DNA from 2 places in the Paracoccus actinidiae genome. Region 2 is predicted to be linked to the other one. Evidence: riboswitches for the same ligand, from Rfam matches in the RefSeq annotation. Region 2 holds a riboswitch; the other holds the start of a gene.
The links. Region 2 has a riboswitch for cobalamin ahead of Q5701_RS11315 (copper chaperone PCu(A)C). Riboswitches for the same ligand answer to the same signal wherever they lie in the genome.
Positions count from the first base shown of each region.

Region 1 (3,346 bases), 330 kb from region 2:
TCCAGTCGCAGATAGGCGGTCGCGTTGTCGCGTACCGGATGGCTGACCAGCAGATCGACGGTGGTGAAATCGTCCATGCCATCCGCCCGGCCCGCCACGTGCTGCAGGTCGATGCCCGCCGTGGTGCCGGTGGCGAAGGTGGTTTCGGCCCCCAGGTTCAGGACGCGTTCCGGCACGCGGGCCCATTCCGGGACATCGGTCTGGTTGTCGATGAAGGTATAGCTGGCCGTCAGCGCATGGCCCGCGCCAAAGGCATAGCGGCCGTCGATCTCGATCCCCCGGCGGCGGGCGGTGCCGTCCACTTGGGCATAGCAGCCAAAGAGCTGGCCACAGGCTGTCGCTGCCGGGTCGAACCCGATCAGGCTGTCCGCCTTGAGCCAGAAGGCCGTTGCGCGAAAATGGCTGTCGCCCCACCTCTTTTCGACGCCCAGTTCATAGGTGCGGCTTTCCTCGCGCTCCAGCGAAGGATCGCCGTATTCGCCGAAAAGTTCATAAAGCGAAGGTGCGCGAAAGCCGTTCCCAAGCGCCGCCCGGAACAGAAGATCATCCTGCAGCCGATAGACTGCCGCCACCCGGCCCGAGGTAAACCCACCGAAACGCGAATGATCGTCGCGGCGAAGCGAGGTCGTGACGTCGATCTGTTCCCCCAAGGCAGAAGTTGTTTCGACAAAGACGCCGGAAATACGCGCACTGCCCTCGTCGTCGTATTCTTCCTTCTCGGTATCGGCGCCAAAGACGGCGCGGATACCTTGTCCGATGTCAGCGGCCCCCTGCCAAGACAGCTTGGTGCGGGTGCCAATAAACTCGCTCGTGTTCACGGCAGAAGGGTCGTTGAAGTCAGTCAAGTCCTGACGCGATACCCGCTTGAAGCGATAACGGGTCAGTGCAACGTCCTGGTCCACCGCCCCGGTCCTGAACTGTGCAAAAGCGCGCAGGCCATAGCTTTCGCGCTCGAAGTCGTCATTGCCGGGCGTGCCCAGCACATCGCCCACGAAGTCATCGAAATCCCCCGCGCTGTCTTCCCAGAAGCCGTTGAAGCCGATCGTCACGCCGTTCTGCAACTGATGGGCGGAATAAAAGGACAGGCGCGTTGCCTCGTATCCGTCGTCCTCGAAGTTGCCGTCGCTTTCGTCCCTGGCCGAGAAGCCGTCGGTGCGGACATGGCTGACCTGGAAGGCCAAGTCGGTATTTTCGCGGCGCACCGTGGCGCCATAGCTGGCGGTCAGGGTATTGTAGGTTCCGGCCTCGATGGCGAAGTGATGATGCAAACCATCTTCGGTCGGGCGCAGCGACTGAAGCGACAGAACGCCGGCAACGGCCCGCGAGCCATATTGCGCGGACTGCGCGCCGCGCAGCAGTTCCGCCCGGTCCACACCGGCACTGATCTGGCCGCCGATATCATAGCGCGGCTTTGGCCCTGTGGGTTCAGAGACTTCAATTCCGTCAATGAAAACCGGCAGATACTCTCCGGGTGCGCCCCGGACTTGCAGAGAGCCGGTGGTGCCAAGCGGCCCTTCCTGGCGCAGCGTCACGCCTGGCAGCTTGGTCAGGCTGCGCGCCAGCGGCTGTCCTGCACGTCCTTGCAGATCCTCGCCGGTCAGCACGGATACCGAACTTCCCGACCGGCTCAGCTCGGTCGGTTCGCGGTTAGCGGTCAAGGTGATGTCGTCCAGGACAAAGGCGTCACGGGCGGCGTCCTGCGCCGCAACGGGCAGGGCGGTTGTCAGCGCCAAGGCGGCGGTCAGGGTCAAAAATAGCGGTCTTGGGGTCACGAATGACGTCCTTCCAGGAACCCGGGCACCCATGGCCCGGACGCGATGCGGTTCATCCGATGGGAATGTACCCCCGGACAGCGACACCACCACGACGGAAGTTTCCGTTTCCGGCGCGCCCCTCGCGCGCCGTCAGGGTGATCGCGTTCGGCAGGTCTCCTGACTTGCGGGTCATCGCTTGGCCGGGCCTTCCCATTCCCGCATGCGGGAACAGTGGCGTTGTCCGGCCCGGCTCTCCGCTGACAGTTGCGGGGGCAGTCGCGGAATCTCACCGCGTTCCCTTTTAACCGGGCACAAGCCCGGAACCGAGGCAGGAGTGCCATAGCCCAGACAGGGACGGGCAGGCAAGCGCAATCAGCCCAGTGAGGCAACCCAGTCGGGCACGATGCGGCTGGCGGGGCCAATGATGCGGCGATGGAAATCGCGGGCGTTCACGCTGGCCTCCAGGTTCAGTTCCACGCAATCCGCCCCGCGCCGCCGGGCGTGTTGGGCAAAGCCCGCAGCCGGATAGACATTGCCCGACGTGCCGATGGCAGCAAACAGGTCGGCGCCTTCAAGCGCGTCCCATATCCGCTCCATGTGATAGGGCATTTCCCCGAACCAGACGATGTCGGGGCGGGTCGCGGGACGGGCGCAGGCGGGGCAGGGATCCAGGGGGGCCATGACTGCCGGCGCGGGCCAGCGATGCCCGCAGGCGGCGCACAAGGCGCCGGTCAGCGCTCCGTGCATATGGATCACATCCGGACTGCCTGCACGTTCATGCAGGTCGTCAACATTCTGCGTGACCAAGGTCAGGTCGTGGCGCCGGGCCAGGTCGGCCAGGGCCAGATGCGCTGCATTGGGTTGTGCGCCAGCAGCATCCGCGCGGCGCATATTGTAGAAGCGGTGGACAAGCGCCGGATCCCTGGCAAACCCCTCGGGCGTCGCCACATCCTCGATCCGGTGGTTTTCCCACAGACCGTTGACGGCGCGGAATGTCGCAAGGCCGCTTTCGGCGGAAATGCCCGCGCCGGTCAGGACGGTGATGCGCAAGGGCTTACCGGCAGTAAGCCTCGGCCTGGGAAGCGAACCGCTTGTAGCGCGCCCAGAAGGCGTTGTCGGCGTTGCTTTTGGACATCCGAACCTCTTGCGCCTCGTGCGGGTCGCGGAAGAACGACGCGGCGCGGCGCTGATCGGACCGCGACAGGGTCTGGTTGGCGACCTGCTGGATGCAGCCGCACAAGGGCGCGTTGCCTCGGGCGCGGTCGGACCGGACGCAGGCGCTGTCGATGGGACCGGCAACGGCCAGGGGCGCGGTCAGCATGATGGCTGCGGCCGCAATGATCATGCGGTTGAACATGAAACTGTCTCCTCGTGGTTTCTCATGGGTCTGGCGGGGGCCGGTTGTCCCGGTCTGCGATGCCCGTCCGGCAGTGATGGTATCAGCAACGGCCCGCCCGCTCAATCAGGCGGTGTGCCGCAGGGTTCATGCGCCGCTTCAAGGCCTTGCTTCGGCAACCTCGTAGCCGGCACCGCGAATCGCCTCGGCCGCGCGGGCGTCATCCAGACCTTCGACGGTGACGGTCTTTTGCGCC
Region 1 covers NZ_CP132956.1:1,948,518-1,951,863, reverse strand. The annotation lists gene Q5701_RS09775 (TonB-dependent receptor plug domain-containing protein) at 1-1,772, opposite strand, end outside; cobalamin riboswitch at 1,905-2,097, opposite strand; gene Q5701_RS09770 (NAD-dependent deacylase) at 2,127-2,804, opposite strand; gene Q5701_RS09765 (hypothetical protein) at 2,809-3,111, opposite strand; gene Q5701_RS09760 (heavy-metal-associated domain-containing protein) at 3,250-3,346, opposite strand, start outside.
Region 1: it holds a riboswitch for cobalamin, as region 2 does, so the genes downstream of both, Q5701_RS09775 (TonB-dependent receptor plug domain-containing protein) here and Q5701_RS11315 (copper chaperone PCu(A)C) in region 2, are expected to answer to the same signal.

Region 2 (3,346 bases):
ATTGTCACGAAGGCCGGCATCGATCCAGTGCATTTCGGGATCGTCTTCATTACCAACCTGACCATCGCAGGTGTCACGCCGCCGGTCGGAGGCATGATGTATATCGCTTCCCAGATCCTGCGTGTCCCTATGATGGACTACGCTCGCGAGGTCTGGCCCTTCCTGCTGGCGCTGATGGGCGTCCTAGTATTGTTGAGCGTCTTTCCACAGATTTCACTGCTGCTGCCGGACCTGATCTACGGCACCGCATCGCCGTGAAGAGCCATCAGCGATCGATGATGTACGGGAGTCGTTTTGCACTTGGAACGCTGCAGGTATTTCTTAGGTGATTCCATAACACCCGGTATAACCCGAATGGCAGCCGGAAGACTGACAAAGGTGCGTGCGGGAGAAGGCCGGGGGGAGTTGAGCCCAGACCTGCCTTCGAATACCGAAGCAAGTTGAAAAACGGACCTTCTGAAGGAACAGATGGTCTTCGAACACTTGCTTCAAGTAGCAGGCAGTATCGATGCTGCTAGCACGTTAGCTCGAAGGAAGGGAGCAGGCCATGGATCTGGCAGATTTGTCGGCACGGCCGCGTCCCGCGCGGGCGCCAATGGAGGGGCGTTATGTGCGGTTGGAGCCGTTGGAATAGGGGCACGCCGACACGCTCTATCAGGCGGCATCGGCGGATGGCGCGGAAGATCGTTTCCGATGGCTGTTCGAGACGCTGCCCCGGGACCGCGCCGAATTCGATGCCTGGATCAGCACCGCATCAGCCTCGACTGATCCGTCCCGCACCAGCTTTCGGATTGGCGGAGCCGGGCTCGCGAAGGACTTCTTGCGAACTGCAGTCATGGAAAGTTGCATATGCTAAGGCCCGTGGACATTCATGGTTCACATGCCGTCTGATTTCTGCTTCAGGCTTCCAAAATGGAGGTCTGAATGGACGAGCAGCGGTTTGTGGTGACGAATAATATCTGGGCGCGTCTTGAGCCCCACCTTCCCGGCAAGAAGAGCGACAGCGGTGTGACAGGCAAGGACAATCGCCTGTTCCTGGAGGCCGTTCTCTGGCGGGTACGCACCGGTCTGCCCTGGCGTGATCTGCCATCGGCGTTCGGCAACTGGAACAGCGTGTTCCGCCGGTTTCGCCGATGGGCCAAGGGTGGTGTTTTCGAGCGCCTCTTCAAAGAGACCCGCGGCGAGCCCGATTTCGAATACGCGCTGATCGACGGCAGCATTGTCCAGGCTCACCAGAAGGCGAGCGGCGCAAAAGGGGGACTCAGGCTCAGGCCATCGGGCGCTCACGCGGCGGACTGACCACGAAGATCGTGGCCTTGGTCGATGCCTTGGGCAACCTGTTCGACTTTCATCTCCTGCCCGGCCAGGCTCACGACCTGAAAGGCGTTGCCCCGCTGATCGAGGACGTCGCCTTTGACGCCCTTCTGGCGGACAAGGCGTTTGATGCCGATTGGCTGCTTGCAGAACTGGACGCGCGGGGTGCGAGCGCAGTGATCCCACCAAAGGCGAACCGCACAATCAAGCGTGACTACGACAAGCATGCCTATAAATGGCGGCACATGGTCGAGAACTTCTTCGCGAGAATAAAGGAGTTCCGGGCCATCGCCACGCGCTACGAAAAGACCGCATGCAGCTACGCCGCCAATTGGCATCTCGTTGCCACCATCATCGCCTCACGATGAATGTCCACGGGCTATAGCTCGATCAACGCGCCACATGCCCGACATGTTCCGCCGAGCAGCACGTGATTGCCATCTCTGGAATTACTGCTAGGTTTCCGCCGTCCGGAATGATGAGGGAAGTCGGTTGGAAGCCGACGCTGCCCCCGCAACTGTGTGCACCGAGCCGGTCTTCGCAATGCCACTGGCCCTATGGCTGGGAAGGTGAGGATGAGGTGATGACGTGCGAGCCAGGAAACCTGTCACTGGGCGCAAAGGAAACCACAATCGGGGCGGTGGGCCCCGAAAAGGAGAAAGCATGCTTCGCAACGCAGTTCGCACTGCGGCATTCCTGGCCGCTTCCGTCATGCCGGCAATGGCGCATCATGACGGGGATACCTTCAGACTCAACGGCATTGTTGTCAGCCATGCCCACACCACTGAGGTCAGCGCAACGGCCCATTCGATGGACGTCTTCCTGACGATCGAAAACATCACGGATCAGCCAGTGACGCTGACTGGCGCCTCGGTCGATTTCGCCGCTGCCGGCGTCTTCCAGGTGCCTTCGGTCAGCGACACTGGCACTTTGTCCGTCAGGGAGGTCACGGCCGTTGAGATTCCTCCAGGGCAGACCCTGACCATGCAGCCGAGCGGCGTGCATATTGTGTTTCATGACGTCCAGCAGACTTTCGAAGAGGGGGGCCATTTCCACGCTACCCTGATGTTCGGGAATGTGGGAGAAGTTGAGGTGGAGGTCGAAGTCGAGGACTCCGGAGACGATCACCATCACGATGAGCAGACCAGCTAAGCCGCCATTCAGTATCGACAGATAGCGATAATGGCCGGTGGTGAAATCGCCGGCCATTGCCATGCGGCACTTCCCTGGAGGGTGACGCCAGCATAAAGGGCGGGTCCAACCGCGCCTGCACTGCGGCTCGACAGCCAAAGCCTGAATCTACCGCTTATCGCATGCGTCGACGGTGCAGATACAGCAACTTAAAAGGCTCGGTGCTTTCCTGTGAGGAGAAGCCTTCCCGGCTGCAGATCAGTCGATGACGGCGTTGTCTGACCTTCAGGTGGCGCGGTCCAGGTGCTTGTCGAGACTACTTGTGGCTTAAGACGAGATCAACGTACCCCTGCCTCTCGGAAAAGCCTGCATCTTGCAAATCAGGGACGAACCGCATCCAACTGTTAAGCTCAGCTTCAGAATGATGCAGCTCTGCTTCCTAAAAACGAGATGGTTCGACGCCGGAGTTTCACCATGGCGTCGCGACAGTGACCGGACCGGCATCGTTAGGCAGGTGCGGTGTGACACGGTCCGACCCTCTCCAACAATCCGTTCAAGCTGTGTTAGCGGCTCGGGCGTTCTCCAGTAAGGAAAGAAAAATATCTACTGCGCTAATCCGAAAAGGCCATCCACATCGAGATGAGCTTCAAGATGAGCCGCAAGTTGGTCGAGCACATCATCGACCTTGGCTGCATATGAATAATTGCTTGTTCTTGCGCCTAGTCCTTGAAGCCAAGCGCTGCGAAAAGCGTCGGAGGTCAACAATCCGTGCAGGTAGGTGCCCTCTACCAGCCCGTCGTTCGAACGGGCGCCGTCCGTGAGATCGCCGACCTGAGCGAAGGGCCTTATACAATCAGGACCATCAGTCTGGCCCACGTGTATCTCATAACCCGCAACCTGA
Region 2 covers NZ_CP132956.1:2,274,984-2,278,329, forward strand. The annotation lists gene Q5701_RS11305 (TRAP transporter large permease) at 1-258, shown strand, start outside; partial or broken gene Q5701_RS11310 (IS5 family transposase) at 925-1,682, shown strand; cobalamin riboswitch at 1,757-1,940, shown strand; gene Q5701_RS11315 (copper chaperone PCu(A)C) at 1,978-2,466, shown strand; gene Q5701_RS11320 (cobyric acid synthase) at 3,049-3,346, opposite strand, start outside.